DNA from 4 places in the Promicromonospora sp. NPDC019610 genome. Region 1 is predicted to be linked to each of the others. Evidence: riboswitches for the same ligand, from Rfam matches in the RefSeq annotation. Region 1 holds a riboswitch; each other region holds the start of a gene.
The links. A riboswitch is a leader RNA that binds a small molecule or an ion and turns the genes downstream of it on or off. The one in region 1 is predicted to bind cyclic di-AMP.
Positions count from the first base shown of each region.

Region 2: it holds a riboswitch for cyclic di-AMP, as region 1 does, so the genes downstream of both, ACH45N_RS01560 (C40 family peptidase) here and ACH45N_RS22545 (C40 family peptidase) in region 1, are expected to answer to the same signal.
Region 3: it holds a riboswitch for cyclic di-AMP, as region 1 does, so the genes downstream of both, ACH45N_RS09350 (C40 family peptidase) here and ACH45N_RS22545 (C40 family peptidase) in region 1, are expected to answer to the same signal.
Region 4: it holds a riboswitch for cyclic di-AMP, as region 1 does, so the genes downstream of both, ACH45N_RS25305 (C40 family peptidase) here and ACH45N_RS22545 (C40 family peptidase) in region 1, are expected to answer to the same signal.

Region 1 covers NZ_JBIRXX010000003.1:295,602-298,784, forward strand. Annotated here, with positions in the region: gene serC (phosphoserine transaminase) at 1-592, opposite strand, end outside; gene ACH45N_RS22540 (iron dependent repressor, metal binding and dimerization domain protein) at 675-1,391, shown strand; cyclic di-AMP (ydaO/yuaA leader) riboswitch at 1,542-1,734, shown strand; gene ACH45N_RS22545 (C40 family peptidase) at 1,737-2,531, shown strand; gene ACH45N_RS22550 (universal stress protein) at 2,695-3,183, shown strand, end outside.
Region 2 covers NZ_JBIRXX010000001.1:355,937-359,119, reverse strand. Annotated here, with positions in the region: gene ACH45N_RS01565 (hypothetical protein) at 26-919, opposite strand; cyclic di-AMP (ydaO/yuaA leader) riboswitch at 1,083-1,278, shown strand; gene ACH45N_RS01560 (C40 family peptidase) at 1,280-2,014, shown strand; gene ACH45N_RS01555 (hypothetical protein) at 2,196-3,131, opposite strand; gene ACH45N_RS01550 (GlsB/YeaQ/YmgE family stress response membrane protein) at 3,137-3,183, opposite strand, start outside.
Region 3 covers NZ_JBIRXX010000001.1:2,093,112-2,096,294, forward strand. Annotated here, with positions in the region: gene ACH45N_RS09345 (purine-cytosine permease family protein) at 1-760, opposite strand, end outside; gene ACH45N_RS09350 (C40 family peptidase) at 871-1,710, opposite strand; cyclic di-AMP (ydaO/yuaA leader) riboswitch at 1,714-1,881, opposite strand; gene ACH45N_RS09355 (FAD-binding oxidoreductase) at 2,076-3,183, opposite strand, start outside.
Region 4 covers NZ_JBIRXX010000004.1:91,996-95,178, reverse strand. Annotated here, with positions in the region: gene ACH45N_RS25310 (phytoene desaturase family protein) at 1-1,047, opposite strand, end outside; cyclic di-AMP (ydaO/yuaA leader) riboswitch at 1,176-1,355, shown strand; gene ACH45N_RS25305 (C40 family peptidase) at 1,356-2,240, shown strand; gene ACH45N_RS25300 (NAD(P)-dependent oxidoreductase) at 2,362-3,183, shown strand, end outside.

The DNA of each region.
Region 1 (3,183 bases):
CGGCCGCGAACACCTTCTGGGGGGCGAAGTAGTAGGCGTCGGTCTGGCGCAGGTCGACCGGCAGCGCGCCGGCCCCGGACGTCCCGTCGGTGAGCACGACGGCGCCGGCCGGCCCGGACGGGCGGAGCACCGGGGCCATCGCCCCCGTGGAGGTCTCGTTGTGCGGGGTGGCGTAGGTGTCGACGTCGGCGGCGGCCTCGAGGTAGGCGACCGTGCCCGGCTCCGCCTCGATCACCTGGGACGGCTCGAGGAAGGGCGCCCGTGTCGTGGCGGTGGCGAACTTGGCGCCGAACTCGCCGAAGGACGCGTGCTGCGCCTTGCGCTCCACGAGGCACAGCGTGGCGATGTCCCAGAAGGCCGTGGCGCCGCCGTTGCCGAGGACCACCTCGTATCCGTCGGGCGCGCCGAGCAGCTCCGTGACACCCTCGCGAATGCGGCGGACCACGTCCTTGACGGGCGCCTGGCGGTGCGAGGTACCGAGCACGTGGGCGTTCGCCACGAGATGATCGACCTGTCCCGGGCGCACCTTGGAGGGGCCTGAGCCGAAACGGCCGTCGGTGGGCAACAGGTGTGTCGGGATTGTCAGTGGCACAGAACTAGACTAGAACCTGGGCCGACGCCCGGGGCGCCGAGCCCAGGGCGACTGGACGGCTGCGCGCATGACGGGAGCTGACGTGACGGATCTGATCGACACCACCGAGATGTACCTCAAGACGATCTACGAGCTCGACGAGGAGGGCATCACCCCCCTGCGCGCGCGCATCGCGGAGCGCCTGGGGCACTCCGGGCCGACGGTGTCGCAGACGGTCGCGCGCATGGAGCGCGACGGGCTCGTGATCGTGACCGGGGACCGCCACCTCGAGCTCACCGAGCTCGGGCACGACAAGGCGATGCGCGTGATGCGCAAGCACCGCCTCGCGGAGCGCCTGCTGACCGACGTGATCAAGCTCGACTGGGAGCACGTGCACGTCGAGGCCTGCCGCTGGGAGCACGTGATGAGCGACCTCGTGGAGAAGCGCCTCGTCGGCCTGCTCGACCACCCGCACCACGACCCCTACGGCAACCCGATCCCCGGCCTGTCCGAGCTCGGCGAGGCCTACACGGACGTGCCCTTCCTCAGCGGTGTGATCTCGCTGCCCTCGGCGTTCGAGGCGGCGGCGAAGAAGGGTGTGAAGGGCGAGCCGCTCGCGGCGTCCCTCACCCGGATCGCGGAGCCGCTGCAGACGGACGTCGAGCTGCTGGCCCGCCTGTCCGACGCCGGCCTCGTGCCCGGCTCGCGGATCACGGCCGAGCTCAGCGACGGCACCTACACGGTGACGGTCGACGGCGCCGGGACGGCGCTGGAGCTCGGTGAGGACCTGGCGCGGCACCTCTTCGTCGCGACCGCCTGATCCCCCCCCAGCGTGTCCCAAACCATCCGCTTTGTCGGAAAGGTGGGGCCACGTACCCGACACGCCATGACATTCGTTGCCGGAACGTGACATCGGGGGTGAGGTCGGGTACGTTCGGACCGCTCCCGCGGAGTTTATTCCGAGGGAGTCTCCGGACGGACGCCGAACTCTGTCACCGGCCGGGGCCCCAAGACGACCGCATGACAGAGGCGGGGGACCCACCATTGGGCGCCAGGGTGCGTCCTCGGGGTGAAGCCGGGTAATCCTTCGGGAGTGCACGGCCGGGTGATTTCTCCCACCCGAACCCGACAGCTGACCTCGAAGGCGTACAAGGAGAGGTACTACGTGACCGCACGTACCACCCGCGCACGCCATCGTGCTGCGCGACGCCCCGTGACTCCGCTCACCGAGCTTGCTCAGAACGCCGCCGTCGGACGTCGTACCGCGGTTGCCGCCGCAGGTGGCGCGCTCCTGGTCTCCACGTTCGGTGGCGCGATGGCAGCGCAGGCCGCTCCGATGGAGACCGGCCACGCCAAGATGAACTCGGTGGACCTCAACGCGCTGACGTCCCAGGCCCGCGAGTCCCTGTCGAACGCCCCTGTCGTGACCGTCGCGCCCGACGCCGAGCTGAGCGTCGAGAAGTCCGCCGTCTCGGTGGTCTCGGCCGCCGACAACGAGGACTACCAGGCCGAGCTGGCCGCCCAGGAAGCCGAGGAGGCCGCTGAGGCGGCCGCCGCCGAGGCAGCAGAGGCCGCGGCCAGCGCCGTGTCGACCGCCTCCTCGTCCGTCGACGTCCCGGCGTCGGCGATCGGCAACTCCGTGATCTCCATCGCCAGCCGGTACATCGGCGTCCCGTACGTCTCCGGCGGTTCCAGCCCGAGTGGTTTCGACTGCTCGGGCTTTACCTCGTACGTCTTCGCGCAGCTCGGCATCTCGCTGCCGCACTCCTCGTCGGCGCAGGCCGGCTACGGCACCCAGGTGCCGGCGTCGCAGGCCCAGCCGGGCGACCTGATGTGGACCCCGGGTCACGTCTCGATCTACGCCGGTGGCAACACCATGATCGACGCGTCCAAGCCGGGCACCGTGGTCGACTTCCGCACCATCTGGCAGTCGAACCCCACGTTCATCCGCCTGGGCTGACCGCAGCCACGCAGTACCGCAGCAGAGCGCCTGTCCGGGGAGATCCGGGCGGGCGCTCTGCTTTGCCATCTTTCTGCCGTCTTTTTGCCTCCGGATACCCACGACCCGCGCCCCGCCGGTAGCGTTGGAGGGCAAAGATGCACTGCTGAGGAAAGGACTGGCGATGACTCGATCCGAGGTCGTACTGGTCGGGGTGGACGGATCGGCCGCGAGTCTGCACGCGCTGGACTGGGCTACCGCCTACGCGCACCGCGTGGGCTGGGCGCTGCACATCGTGTGCAGCTATTCACTCCCGTCGTTCACCGCGGCGTCGCTCGACGGCGGGTACGCCGCCCTGGACGACACCACGATCCAGGAGGGCGCCAAGGCGGTCCTGGTCGAGGCGGAGAACCGCGTGGCCGACGCCGGGGTGCGCGCCACGACGGAGGTCGCGACCGGTGACGCCGCGGGTGTGCTCGTGGAGCTGTCCGCCGACTACGGGCTCGCCGTGGTCGGGACCCGGGGCCGGGGCGGGTTCACGGAGCGGCTGCTGGGCACGGTGTCGTCCGCGCTCCCCGCGCACGCGAAGTGCCCCGTGGTCGTGGTGCCGCTGCGTGCCGAGACCAACCGCGGCGTCTCCTGGACGCCGCCGGACCTCGGGGCGGACGAGCCC
Region 2 (3,183 bases), on a different contig from region 1:
TCGCAATCAGTAGGGGCACGACGTGTCAGGCCCACGCCTCGGAGAGCTCGCTCTCGTCCGCGGCCTCCCGGGACAGCCGGAGCGCCGCGATCGCCGCGCCGAGCAGCAGGGCGACCACCCAGGCTCCGAGCTGGTGCCCGTCGGCCACGATCGCGGCGGAAGCGATCTTGCCCGCGGCGATCGCGACGGCGGACAGCGGGTCCTCGGTGAGCGCGGAACCCGGCCAGATGTTCTCCTGCACCGCGAGCAGGGCGGGTCCGGCCGCCTGGAGCACCCACACGGCACCGGCGGCGGGCAACCAGCCGAGGAGCTCGATCGGCCTGCTGTCCACGGTGAGGCCGAATGCGATGCCGAGGGCCACGGCCAACACCCACCACGTGCCGGTCGGGGACACCTCGTTGCCGGGCACGAAGCCCCAGAACCAGCCGTCGACGAGCACCACCGGCAGGGCGAGGGCGACACCGCGCAGCGCGGCCGGCCCGAGGCCCGCCAGGAGCCCCGCGCCGAGGCCCACGATCCCGGCCGCGCAGGTGACCACGAGCATGCCGACCGGCATGGCGTCCCCGGGGACGGTCTCGCGGGCTGCGAGCCACCACGAGGCGCCGCCGGCCCCTGCCATCGCGAGCAGGGTGCCGGCGATCGCGGCCCCGGCACCCGCTCCGGCCGAGCGGGCCAGCCGGGCGGTGGCCCCGGCGAGCACGCCGCCGAACAGCGCCATCACGACGAGGCCGACCACCGCGCCGTCGGCCGTGAAGGGGAGCGGGAGGAGGCCCGCCGCGGCCGTGTCAGACGCCTGCGCGACGCCGGTGACCTGGTACGACAGCTGCGCGAGCCAGGGCAGGAACCCACAGATCCACCAGACGATCGCACTGATGGGAAACACCCACCAGGCGGAGATACGGGAGTGCGATTCGCCCATGCCGCCGAACGCTAGCGGATGTGTGATGTCGGTCATAACCCCTGAAGCCCGGAACGGCGCAAATCTGCGCCTTCGTTGGGTCAGACCGTAATGCGTAACCCGATCGTGACTTTTTCCGTGAACGTGTGTACTTTGACTTCTGCTCCACCTCCACGGTGGAGTCGCGATCCGGACGCCGAGTCCTGTCACCGGTTCGTGACCAGACGTTCAAGACAGGAGCGGGGGACCCATTCCCGGGCGACAGCAGGATCGTCGTCCTCGGGGTGAAGCCGGACGGAAACCCCCCAGTAGCCGTGCGGCCGGGTTGTACTCCTACCCGAACCCGACAGCTGACCTCGCAGGCGGTACAGGAGACATTAGGTGACGAACTCCCTCCGCGGACGGCATCGTGACAGCCGCCCGGCCCAGACTCCGCTGACCATCCTCGCTCGTACCGCCACCGAGAACGCCGGCACCGTTGCCCGCCGCGGCGCGCTCGCCGCAGCTGCCGGTGGCGTCCTGATCTCCACCATCGCGACGACGGCCCACGCGGCCCCGGCGATGGACCTGAAGACCGACGTCAAGACCGCGAAGCTCAACTCGGTCGACCTCAACTCCCTCACCGCGGTGGCCAAGCAGTCCGTCGCCGCCGCCCCCACCGTGACCGTCCCGGCCGACGCGAAGATGCCGATCGAGATGGAAGCCCTGGGCGCCTCCACGGGGGCCGACGGCGAGAAGGGCGAGGGCCCCGCCGTCGTCTCGGTCGACGCACCGGACCCCGTCCCGCTCGGCCAGCAGGCCGTCAACGTGGCCTTCAACTACCTGGGCATCACCTACGTGCTGGGCGGCAACTCGCCGGCGGAGGGCATGGACTGCTCGGGCCTGATCCAGTACACGTACGCGCAGCTCGGGATCTCCCTGCCGCACTCGTCGGGCGCGCTGCTGAGCTCCGGCTACCAGGTCACGTACCCCGAGCCCGGCGACATCGTCTGGACGCCCGGCCACGTGGCGCTCTACGCGGGCGACGGCATGATCATCGAGGCCTGGGCGGCCGGCATGCCGGTGCGCTACACCGAGATGTGGCAGAACAGCCCGACCTTCATCCGCGTCGTCTGAGCCGGAGGCGCAGCGCAGGGTGAGGGCCGAGGAACGAGGCACTCGCCCGGAGCGGAGCCGCAGGCTCAGACGACAAAAGGCAGAGCCTGAGACTGCCTGAACAGAGCTTCTCGCGGGGCGCCCCCTCGGTACCGGGCCCGGTACCGAGGGGGCGCCTTTCGCGTACGCCTGGGACGACGGGCTACTCCGGCCAGTCGCAGCTGTCCGCGATGAAGGCGAACAGGTCGGCACGCGCCGAGTCCGGCATGGGCACGTAGATCACGTGCTGCGTCACCCCGTCGACGCTCGCCGTCACGGGCAGGAAGGTGCCGCGCTTGTCCTCGCCCACGGCGTGGGCGTCGCAGCGGGCGGGCACCACGGGCAGGGTGATGCTGCCCGACCGTTGCCCGTCGAGCGCGGAGCCGGTCCAGCCGGTCTCCTCGCCGTCGGGGTCGGGGTTGTTCATGATGGTGGTCCCGGCGATCCGGTCGATCGTGACCCCCGGCCCGCCGTCCACCGGGTCGATCCGCAGCGTGACCAGGGCGGTGAGCTCCCCGCCGCGCGTCTCGACGGGGATGTCCGCGTCGACGGCGAGGCTCGCACCCGCCGCGACCGCGGCCGTGGCGCAGTCCACCGCGTGGTTCCGCGCGAGGTGCCCGCCGGGGTCGCCCACCTCCGCGACGACGACGTCGGCGGCCGGTCCCAGGTCGTCGAACTCGCCGCGGGCCAGCGTGATCGTGGCCGACGGCGCGGCGTCCGGCACCGGCTCCTCCGGACCCGCCGGGAAGCCCGCGCACTCCGCCTCGCCCAGCTCGACGTAGACGTCCCGCGTGGTGCCGGGCCGCAGCGCCGGGGTGCGGTTCTCCTTGGTGGGGTGCGACGGCCCGAAGCCGTCCGCGTCCAGGGCGCCCGACAGGAGCGTCATCGTCTCGTCCGAGTCGTTGGTGACCGCGAGGACGATCTCGCGGGCGGCGTACTGCGTGCGCCCCTGGTCCACCTGGACGCTGAGGTGGTCGGCGATGTCGTCGGGCACGGGCCCCAGGGTCGACGACGGCGCGGGCGCGCCCGAACATGCGACCGCGGCCGCCCCGACCAGCGACGTCAGGACGACGACGAGGGTGGTGCGGCCGCGGGCCACAGCGGTCAGGCGGTCTTGCGCCGACCGAAGATCGCCTGCGCGATCAGGATGA
Region 3 (3,183 bases), on a different contig from region 1:
CGGGGGCCAGCGAGGCGCCCAGCGTGGTCCATCCGACGATGCCGCGCCCGGAGGCGGAGCGCGGCAGGTACCGCGAGTAGTCGGCGGCCATGTTGACCCAGCCCAGCCCGAAGCCGGTCATCATGAACACGAGCCCGCCGATGACCTGCGGGCTGCCGCCGGCGGGGATCGCGGCGACCGTGGCCCAGTCGATGTGGTCGAGCACCAGGATGATGTAGACGACGGTGAGCACGGCGGTCAGCACCGTGATGACGACCTGGAGCCGCATCACGAGGTCGAACCCGAAGACGCCCGCGACCACCACGATGCCCGCCACCACCACGAGCGCCACGATCTTGGTGACCGTGCCGCCGCCCCAGCCGAGCGTGTCGAGCACGGTCGACGTCGCGAGCGTGGCCAGCGCGACGAGCACCGTCTCCCAGCCGACCGTGAGGATCCACGACAGCAGCGACGGCAGCTTGTTGCCCCGCACGCCGAACGCGGCCCGGGACAGGACCATGGTGGGCGCCGACCCGCGCTTTCCGGCCAGCGAGATGAACCCGCAGAACAGGAACGACACCACGATGCCAATGGTGCCGACCACGACCGCCTGCCAGAACGACACGGCGAAGCCCAGCAGGTAGGAGCCGTACCCGAGGCCGAGCACCGAGACGTTGGCCCCGAACCACGGCCAGAACAGGTTGCGCGGCGAACCGCGCCGTTCGGCCTCGTCGATGGTGTTCAGGGCGTTGGTCTCGACGCTCGTGGGCGCGCTGCTCATGGTGGCGATCCTGCCACGACGCACGAAGGGCCCGCACCGTCCTGGTGCGGGCCACTTCGTGAGCCGGTGTCGGGCGGAGCCGACCGGGTGGGTCAGCCGACCCGGGTGGGTCAGCCGATCCGGAGGTAGACCGGGCTGTCCTGCCAGATCTCGGTGTACCGGACGGTCTGGCCGGGGACCGGCGCCTCGATCTGCATGCCGTCGCCCGCGTAGATGGCGACGTGGCCCGGGGACCAGATGATGTCGCCCGGCTGCGCGTCGGCGGCCGAGACCTCGGTGCCGGAGTAGCGCTGCTGCGCCGAGGAGTGCGGCAGGGTGATGCCGACCTGGGCGTAGACGTAGGACGTGAAGCCCGAGCAGTCGAACCCGGCGGGGGTCGCACCGGCCCAGACGTAGGGGACGCCGAGGTACTGCATGGCGATGTCGACGATCTTGGACCCGGAGGTGGAGGCCGGGGCGGCCTTCTCCGCGGGCTTCTCGGCGACGGCGGTGGCCTCGACCTCCGCCTTGGCGGGCTCGGCCTCGACGACCGGCTCGGCCTCGACGACGGGCTCGGGCTCGGGCTCCGGCTCGGGGGCCGGCGTCACCTTGATGGTGCCGGTCTCCAGCTCGAACTCGCTGTCGGCGGCGACCTTCACGGCGGGGGCGGTGTCCACCTTGGCCGTGGTCAGGGCCGCGGTGGCCACCTCGGCGTCGGTCGACTTCTGCGTGGCGTCCTGGACGGCGTCGCGCACGGCCTCGAGCTCGGCGGTGTTCGTGCTGGGGTCGTTCGCGGGGGCGGCGTTGGCCGGGATGCCGAGCAGGGAGATGAGGAGTCCCGATCCGGCGGCGACGACCGCGCCACGGCGGGCGGTCGCGGAGATGCCGCGGGACGCGGCACGAGAGATCGGGGTCAGCGGGGTGAGCGGTGCGTGGGCAGCACGATGGCGCCCGGGCATGCGTGTGGTCACAGCAGTTTCTCCCGGCGCCTACGAGGTGAGCTGTCGGATTCGGATCGGAGAATGACCCGGCCGCGTCGTGCTGGTTGCGGCTTCACCCCAAGGGCACCTGGCGGTGCCCACGTACTTGGTTCCCCCGTCCCTGTCATCTGTTCAGAGCAGATCTCGCGGCGGTGACAGGGCTCGGCGTCCACCACGAGTGCCCACGGAATTCCCCGTGAGCGGGACCGACCGTAGCCCGCCTCGGCGCGAAAGTCACGATCGCGTTACGGACATCCCGGTCGGTGCTGGAGCTATTGACCGGAATGTCCGACCTACGCTAGTGCGATGGGCGCCGGCCTGATCGAGGGCGGCGCCCACCGGGTCGAAGGTCCCGACTAGGACATCTGTCCAGGTCGCACATTGTGGTTGCGGGCGAACAGGTTGTCCGCGTCGTACCGCCGCTTGACCGACGCGAGCCGCTCGTAGGTCGACTTCGGGTAGACGTCTGTGACGTCCGTCTCATCCGCGGTCGTGAGGAAGTTCGCGTACGCCCCGCTGAGATGCGGGGCGAGCTTGCCCCAGATCGCGTCCACGCCCTCCCGCGCGGCATCGACGACGGCCACCGGACCGCCCGTCACGGTCGCGACCATCAGGTCCGCCTGGCGGTGCGCGTACGCCGTGGCGTCGCTCGGCACCCGCGCCACCGCGCCACCGACGGTCCGGATCGCGATCGACGGAGCGCCCGGCGACGTGCCGACCTGCGCCAGGATCTGCAGCACCTCGGGCACCGCCTCCCGGTCGACGAAGCCGTCGTGGGCGAGCACCTCGATCCCGGGCGGCGGAGAGCCGCCCTCCACCAGCACGTCCGCGTAGGCCATCAGGGCCACGTCGTCGGCCACCACCGTGCCGAGCCGCCGGACCGGGTCGATCGCCCGGGCCGCGGCCGCGGCGTCGTCCCCGTCGAACGCGACGTGGATCTCGACGGGCGCCTCCGGCCCGCCCGCGAACGGGTTGGCGAGGTTCGCGATGGACGTGAGCTCCTCGGGGGCCGTGCGCAGGTACTCCGCCCAACCCTGGAGCACCTCGACGGCCTCGGACTGCGGGAACACGACCTTGCCGAAGAAGACGTCGGTGGTCGGGTGCGCCACGAAGTGGAACGCCGTCACGACCCCGAAGTTGCCACCGCCGCCCCGGATCGCCCAGAACAGGTCCGGGTGCTCGTCGGCGCTCGCGGTGACGAACGAGCCGTCGGCCAGGACCAGCTCGGCGGCCACCACGTTGTCCAGGGCCAGGCCGTGCTTGCGGACCTTCCAGCCGATGCCGCCGCTCAGCGTCAGTCCGCCGACGCCGACGCTCCTGGTGTCGCCGGAGGAGATCGCCAGGCCGTGCGGGGTGAGGGCCTCGGCGACGTCACCCCAGTGGGCTCCGCCGCCGATCCGCACGACGTGCCGCCCGGGGTCGACCACCTCGACGCCCGCGAGGGGGCTCAGGTCGATCACGATG
Region 4 (3,183 bases), on a different contig from region 1:
CAGCAGCATGTTCACCTTGAGCTGGGCGCCCTCGGGCCTCGGCCCGGCAGCCCTCTCCCCCGCAGTCCTCTCCCCCGCGGACGCCTCCCCCGCGGACACCGACCCGGAGGCGGCGCCCCGGCCGGCCGCGGCGAGCAGCCGCTCCAGCTCGGCCGGCGCGCACCCGGCGAGCACGTGCCCGGCGGTCACGCCCCGGGTGCGCCCGGCGGCGTCGGTCCAGGCCACCTCGGCCCCCACGGCTCCGGGGTCGACGGCGGTGACGGTCGCCGAGGTGACGATCGTGGCGCCGGCCGCCACCGCGGCGTCGCGCAGGGCACCGGAGACGGCCCCCATACCGCCCACGGGCACGTCCCAGTCGCCGGTCCCGTTGCCGATCACGTGGTAGAGGAAGCAGCGGTTCTGCCGCAGGGACGACTCGTCGACGTCGGCGAACGTGCCGATCAGGCCGTCCGTGGCGGCGACGCCGCGCACGACGTCGTCAGCGAAGGTGCGGCGCAGCACCTCGCCGAGGGGCTCCTCGAAGAGCGCGCGCCAGGCCTCCTCGCCCACGCCGTCGGCGACGAGGTGCCGGACGGCGGAGCGCGGGAGCAGGGGTTCGGTGAGCGTCGGGGCGAGGCGGCGGGCGACCTCGGCGGTCATGGCGTAGAACCGGCCCCAGGCCTCGAAGTCGGCGTCAGAGCCGGTGAGGCGCCGGAACGAGGCGCGGGTGGCGGCGTCGTCCTGGGTGTCGACCAGCAGGCCGCCGTCGGCCACGGGGGTGTACGACGACCAGCGGCGCCGGACGAGCCGGACCGGGAGGCCGAGCTCGTCGATGATCCGCCGGGGCAGGAGCGAGACGAGGTAGGAGTAGCGCGACAGACGGGCGTCGACGCCCGCGAACGGGCGGGCCGAGACGGCGGCGCCGCCCACGTGGTCGGCGCGCTCCAGGACGAGGACCGAGCGTCCGCCGCGGGCCGCATAGGCCGCCGCGGTGAGGCCGTTGTGACCGCCGCCCACGACGACGACGTCGTACCGGGCGCGCAGGGTGTCGGGCAGGGAATCGGGCATGCACGCCATGGTGACACGCGGCACTCATTGCCAGGAACGTTCCACCACAAGACGGTATGTGACCTAATCGTGACATTTACGCAACGGACGAGTACGGTCGATCTCGCCGCTCCAGCAACGGGGAGGTCCAGGCCCGGACGCCGAATCCTGTCACCGGTCCTGAGCAGCCAGAACGTGACAGGGGCGGGGGAACCAGGTAAGCCGGGCACGCGAGTGTCCTCGGGGTGAAGCCTCCTTGTGAGGCCGGGTGATCGCTCTCCCCATCCGAACCCGACAGCTCACCTCGTAGGCGTCCGAGGAGATCACTGGTGACCGTACTCACCGACCGCACCCACGACTGGGCGGACGACCAGGCAAACCGACCCAGCAACCGGGGGCGGCACCGCGCCGAGGGCCCCGCCCTCACCCCCTTCACCGCTCTGACCCAGACAGCAGCCGAGAATGCCGCCCGTACCGGCGCCATCGCGGTCGTCACGTCCGGCATGCTCGCGTCGGTCTTCACCCAGACCGCCCACACCGCGCCTGCCGAGTCCCACACCCAGACCACGCTCGCCAACAAGACGTTCGACACCACGACCCGCGCGGGCCTGGCCGAGAACCTCGTGACCAAGGTCCAGGTCGCCCACGACGCCGACTTCCAGGCCGAGCGGGGCCGCGTCACCGTGACCCCGTACGCCGAGACCGAGGCAGGCATCGCCGAGGCCAGGGCGAAGGCGGAGGCGGAGGCCCGCGCCAAGGCCGAGGCGGAAGCCAGGGCGAAGGCCGAGGCGGAAGCCAAGGCCGCCGCTGAGGCCGCGGCGGCAGCAGCAGCCGAGGCCGAGGCCGCCGCCGCGGCGGTCGCCGAGTCCTCCGCGGGCCTCGGCCAGCAGGCCGTCAACCTCGCCCTCGAGTACGTGGGCGTGCCCTACGTGTGGGGCGGAGCCTCCCCCAGCGGCTTTGACTGCTCCGGGCTCATCCAGTACGTCTACGGCCAGCTCGGGGTCAGCCTCCCGCACAGCTCGGCCTCGATGTCGACCGTCGGCTACCAGGTCTCCGCCGCGGAGGCCCAGCCGGGCGACATCGTCTGGACGTCCGGCCACGTCTCGCTCTACGCGGGCGACGGCATGGTCGTCGAGGCGCAGCAGGAGGGTGTCCCCGTGCACTACACGGAGATGTGGCAGACCAACCCGGTGTTCATCCGGGTGACGGGCTGACGCCTCCCGGGCCGCACGTCGGACCGCACGCCGGAGCGCCCGTCCGGCCGTCCCGAGGAGGTTCCTCGGGACGGCCGGACGGGCGCTCTGCTCCGTGGCCCGGTCGGGTAACGTCCCCGACGTGAAGATCCTCGTACCGGACGTGCCCTTCGACCTCGACTTCCCGTCCCTGCTGCCCGACGGCGGAGCCTCCTTCGCGCCCGGCGGCACCGACACCGTCGCCACCTACGCGATGAACGAGCCGATCCCCGCCGAGCACACCGACGCCGAGCTGCTCGTCACCTGGTCCAGCCCGCCCAAGATCGTCGCCGACGCCGCCGAGCGGCTGACCGGCCTGCGCTGGGTGCAGACCCTGTCGGCGGGCCCGGACGTCGCGCTGCGCTCCGGATTCGCGCCCGACGTCGTCATCTCCTCCGGGCAGTCCCTGCACGACGACACCGTCACCGAGCACGCGCTGGCCCTCATCCTGGCGTCGGTCCGGCGGATCGACGTGTCCCTGGCCGCGCAGCAGGAGCACCGCTGGGCCAAGGAGATCGCGTTCGCCCAGGCCGACGGCGTCACCGGCCGCGAGTACTCGCTCGACGGCGCGCGCGTGACGATCTGGGGCTTCGGCTCGATCGCCCTCCGGCTCGCGCCCCTGCTGACCGCGCTCGGCGCACAGGTCACGGGTGTCGCCTCGCGGGCGGGCGAGCGCTCCGGCTACCCCGTGGTCGACGCCGGCGGCCTCGACGCGCTGCTGGCCGAGACCGACCTGCTGGTCTCGCTGCTGCCGGCCGTGCCCGCGACGCGGCACATCCTGGATGCCCGGCTGCTCGGCCTGCTGCCGCCGACCGCGCGGTTCGTCAACGTCGGCCGCGGCGCGACCGTCGACGAGGCCGCCCTGGAGGACGCCCTGCGCTCCGGCCGGCTCGCCGGCGCGGCGCTCGACGTCATGGAGACCGAG